2 regions of the Citrobacter rodentium NBRC 105723 genome follow, and region 2 is predicted to be linked to the other one. Evidence: predicted binding sites of a transcription regulator. Region 2 holds the regulator's gene; the other holds the start of a gene.
What was found. Region 2 encodes PurR, which represses purine synthesis genes. Its sites were predicted from a motif close to CANGCAAACGTTTGCNTG; they were not measured.
Positions count from the first base shown of each region.

Region 1: a site for PurR is predicted at 900-917, ahead of pyrC (dihydroorotase). Genes of this name have one in related genera too.

Region 1 is NZ_CP082833.1:4,375,444-4,377,646, forward strand. It holds gene grxB (glutaredoxin 2) at 1-174, shown strand, start outside; gene K7R23_RS20840 (lipoprotein) at 302-862, shown strand; gene pyrC (dihydroorotase) at 965-2,011, shown strand; gene dinI (DNA damage-inducible protein I) at 2,087-2,203, shown strand, end outside.
Region 2 is NZ_CP082833.1:4,083,344-4,085,546, reverse strand. It holds gene punR (DNA-binding transcriptional activator PunR) at 1-835, shown strand, start outside; gene purR (HTH-type transcriptional repressor PurR) at 832-1,857, opposite strand; gene cydH (cytochrome bd-I oxidase subunit CydH) at 2,151-2,203, shown strand, end outside.

The DNA.
Region 1 (2,203 bases), 290 kb from region 2:
GTTCAACCCAACGCCGTGAACGGCGAACTGTCGGAAGATGACTTTCAGCTCTTTCCTTTGCTTCGCAACCTGACGCTGGTGTCGGGCGTCACCTGGCCGACGCGGGTGGCGGACTATCGCGATAATATGGCGAAGCAGACGCAGGTGAATCTGTTATCGTCGATGGCGATATAACCTTCGCGGGCGGCGGCGTTACTACAGCCGCCGCTATTTTCGGTTTTTTCTACTGGCGCGAATTACGCTGGTGCCGCATGCTGCTTTCTGTCAGGATCGTGACGAATGCATCATGTTGAGGAAATTCATGAAGAAGATTTTTTTTGCCGCTGCGCTGATGGTTGGCGGCCTGCTGGTCGGCTGTAACCAGCTCACGCAGTACACCGTAAGCGAACAGGAAATTAATCAGGCGCTTGAAAAGCATAACCGCTTTGCCAAAGACATCGGTCTGCCGGGCGTTGCGGACGCGCATATTGTCCTGAATAACCTGGCCAGCCAGATCGGACGTGAAGAGCCGAACAAAGTCACCCTGACCGGCGATGCCAGCCTGGATATGAACTCCCTCTTTGGCAGCCAGAAAGCGACGATGAAGCTGAAGCTAAAGGCGCTGCCGGTATTTAACAAAGAGAAAGGGGCAATCTTCCTCCAGGAGATGGAGGTGGTGGATGCTACCGTCACGCCGGAAAAAATGCAGACCGTGATGCAAACGCTGATGCCCTATCTGAATCAGTCGCTGCGCAACTATTTTAATCAGCAACCGGCTTACGTTCTGCGCGAAGATGGCAGCGAAGGCGAAGCGATGGCGAAGAAATACGCCAAAGGCATTGAAGTGAAGCCGGGCGAAATCGTCATCCCGTTTACCGATTAAAACAATAAGGGCGCGACTGCGCCCTTTTTTACGTGCAAACGAAAACGTTTCCGCTTATCCTTGGTTTCCGGCAAAAATGACACCCTCAGCCGGAGCATATTGATGACAGCACCCTCCCAGGTTTTAAAGATCCGCCGCCCAGACGACTGGCACCTTCACCTCCGCGATGGCGACATGCTGCAAACGGTCGTGCCGTATACCAGCGAAATTTACGCGCGCGCCATTGTGATGCCAAACCTGGCGCCGCCAGTTACCACGGTTGACGCCGCTATCGCTTACCGCCAGCGCATTCTCGACGCCGTCCCGGCCGGTCATACTTTTACCCCGCTGATGACCTGCTATTTAACCGACACCCTGAATCCGGATGAACTGGAGCGCGGCTTTCGCGAAGGCGTGTTTACCGCGGCAAAACTGTATCCGGCAAATGCCACCACCAACTCCAGCCACGGCGTAACCTCCATTGATGCCATTATGCCGGTGCTGGAGCGGATGGAAAAACTCGGCATGCCGCTGCTGGTGCATGGCGAGGTTACCCATGCAGAGATTGATATTTTTGACCGCGAAGCGCGTTTTATCGAGACGGTAATGGAACCGCTGCGCCAGCGTCTGCCCGCGCTGAAAGTGGTTTTTGAGCATATCACCACCAAAGACGCCGCAGAGTATGTCCGCGACAGTAATGAACTGCTGGCGGCGACAATCACGCCGCAGCATTTGATGTTTAATCGTAACCACATGCTGGTCGGCGGTATTCGTCCCCATCTGTACTGCCTGCCGATCCTCAAGCGCAACGTGCACCAGCAGGCGCTGCGCGAACTGGTCGCCAGCGGCTTTGAGCGCGCATTTCTCGGCACCGACTCGGCGCCGCACGCCCGTCATCGCAAAGAGTCAGGCTGCGGCTGCGCGGGCTGCTTTAACGCGCCGACGGCGCTGGCCAGCTACGCCAGCGTGTTTGAGGAAATGAACGCCCTGGCGCATTTTGAAGCGTTCTGCTCTCTGAACGGGCCGCGCTTCTATGGCCTGCCGGTCAATGAAACCTTTGTTGAACTGGTACGTGAAGAACAGCAGGTGCCCGAAAGCATTCGCGTCGCCGACGATACGCTGGTTCCCTTCCTCGGCGGAGAAACGCTGCGCTGGTCGGTGAAAGCCTAAAAAAAACCGCGCCGCCTGTTGTAAGCTGGCTTAATTAACTGTATAAATAACCAGTATATTCAACAGGGGGCGATTATGCGTATTGAAGTCACCATTGCTAAAACTTCACCTTTGCCTGCTGGCGCGATTGACGCGCTGGCGGAAGAACTCTCTCGTCGTATTACCCACCACTTCCCCGATAACGACGGTAAC
Region 2 (2,203 bases):
AAGCTATACGGTACGTCAACTGGAAGAGTGGCTGGCGGTGCCGCTGTTTGAGCGGCGGCACCGGGATGTGGCGCTGACGCCTGCCGGCGTATGGTTTTTAAAAGAAGGGCGTTCTGTTATCAAAAAAATGCAGGACACCCGTCGGCAGTGTCAGCAAATTGCTAACGGCTGGCGCGGGCAGTTGCCGATCGCGGTGGACAATATTGTTCGGCCTGAGCGCACCGGGCAGATGATCGTCGATTTCTATCGCCACTTCGACGATGTGGAGCTGCTGGTGTTTCAGGAGGTCTTTAACGGCGTCTGGGATGCGCTCTCTGACGGCAGGGTGGAACTCGCCATCGGCGCGACCCGCGCCATTCCGGTAGGGGGACGCTACGCCTTTCGGGATATGGGGATGCTGAGCTGGAGCTGCGTGGTCGCCAGCCATCACCCCCTGGCGGCGATGGCTGGACCGATAAGCGATGACACGCTGCGAAACTGGCCCTCGCTGGTGCTGGAAGATACCTCGCGCAATTTGCCTAAACGGGTAACGTGGCTGCTGGACAATCAGAGGCGGGTGGTGGTGCCGGACTGGGATTCGTCCGCCACCTGCATCAGTGCCGGACTCTGTATCGGCATGGTGCCGACCCACTTTGCCAAACCGCATCTTAACGCGGGACGATGGGTGGCGCTTGAGCTGGAAAATCCCTTCCCGGACGCCGCCTGCTGTCTGACCTGGCAGCAAAATGATATGTCGCCCGCGCTGGCGTGGCTGCTGGAATATCTGGGAGACAGCGAAACGCTGAACCGGGAGTGGCTGCGGGAGCCTGATGAGACGCCCGCAGAGAAGGCTTAGCGGCGATAGTCGCGGAACGGGCCGTCGGCCACCGAACGACGCTCAATCAGGCGCGGATGCACCTCTATTGACTGCGACTCCTCACGCTTGTTGACGATGCGGTCCAGCAGCATATTAAAGGCCGTTTCACCCAGCGAATCTTTTGGCTGGTGGATAGTGGTCAATGCCGGGGTAAAGAAGCGGGCGTTGCGCACGTTGTCATAGCCAATCAGCGACACATCCTGCGGAACGCGCAGGCCCATTTCGTCAGCGGCGCAGAGCGCACCCATTGCCATGATGTCGCCGCCGCAAAATACTGCCGTCGGGCGATGCGACTGCGACAGGATCTGCTGCATGGCGCGATAGCCGGACTCGGGTTCAAAATCGCCCTGCACAATCCAGTTTTCCGGCACTTTAATCAGCGCCTCTTCCATCGCTTTCATAAAGCCGGCCAGGCGGCCCGCGCCGGTGTTGCGCTCCAGCGGACCCGGAATTACGCCGATTTCACGATGTCCGCGCTCCACCAGGTAGCGACCCGCCATATAACCGCCCTCAAAGGCGTTATCGATCACCGAGTCGGTAAAGTCGGCTTTCGCTTCGCCCCAGTCCATCACCACCATAGGGATATGGCGATACTCCTCCAGCATTGCGAGCAGGGGATCGGGATACTCAGAGCACATCACCAGCAGACCGTCGACGCGCTTCTGCGCCATCATCGACAGATAGGCGCGCTGTTTTTCCAGGTTGTTCCAGGCGTTGCCGAGGATCAGGGTGTAGCCTTTCTGGAAGCAGTTTTTTTCCACCGCTTCAATAATTTCGGCAAAATACGCGGCTTCGCTGCTGGTCGCCAGCAGGCCAATGGATTTGGTGTGATTCACCTTCAGGCTGCGGGCAACGGCGCTGGGGGAATAGTGCAATTCTTTGATTGCCGCCCACACCGCGTTACGCGTTTCCTCTGCAACGAAACGCGTTTTATTGATTACGTGTGATACGGTTGTAGTGGAAACGTTTGCTCGCTTCGCTACATCTTTAATGGTTGCCATTACATCTCACTCCAGACCCTGCCTGAACATTAAATACGCTAAGTAATCGTTTGCCTTTACACACCCCGATCGCAACATCAGGGTTGCGGCACGCCGGGAAAACGACACGGAACGTCAGGAAGGGGTCAATGGCCGGTACGCTAAACAAGTAAGCGTCGAATTTTGGCTGATCTTAACGAAAAGGGGAAGTGTTAAAAACAGATATCACTCTAAAACATGGGAGATTTTTACCGTCAAGTGTGCAAAAATGCGCTATATCACTTTTTGTGTGGGTATAAAAAGGAGAAAACTTGATGAGCACCGATCTGAAATTTTCATTAATCACCACGTTTATTGTTCTGGCCCT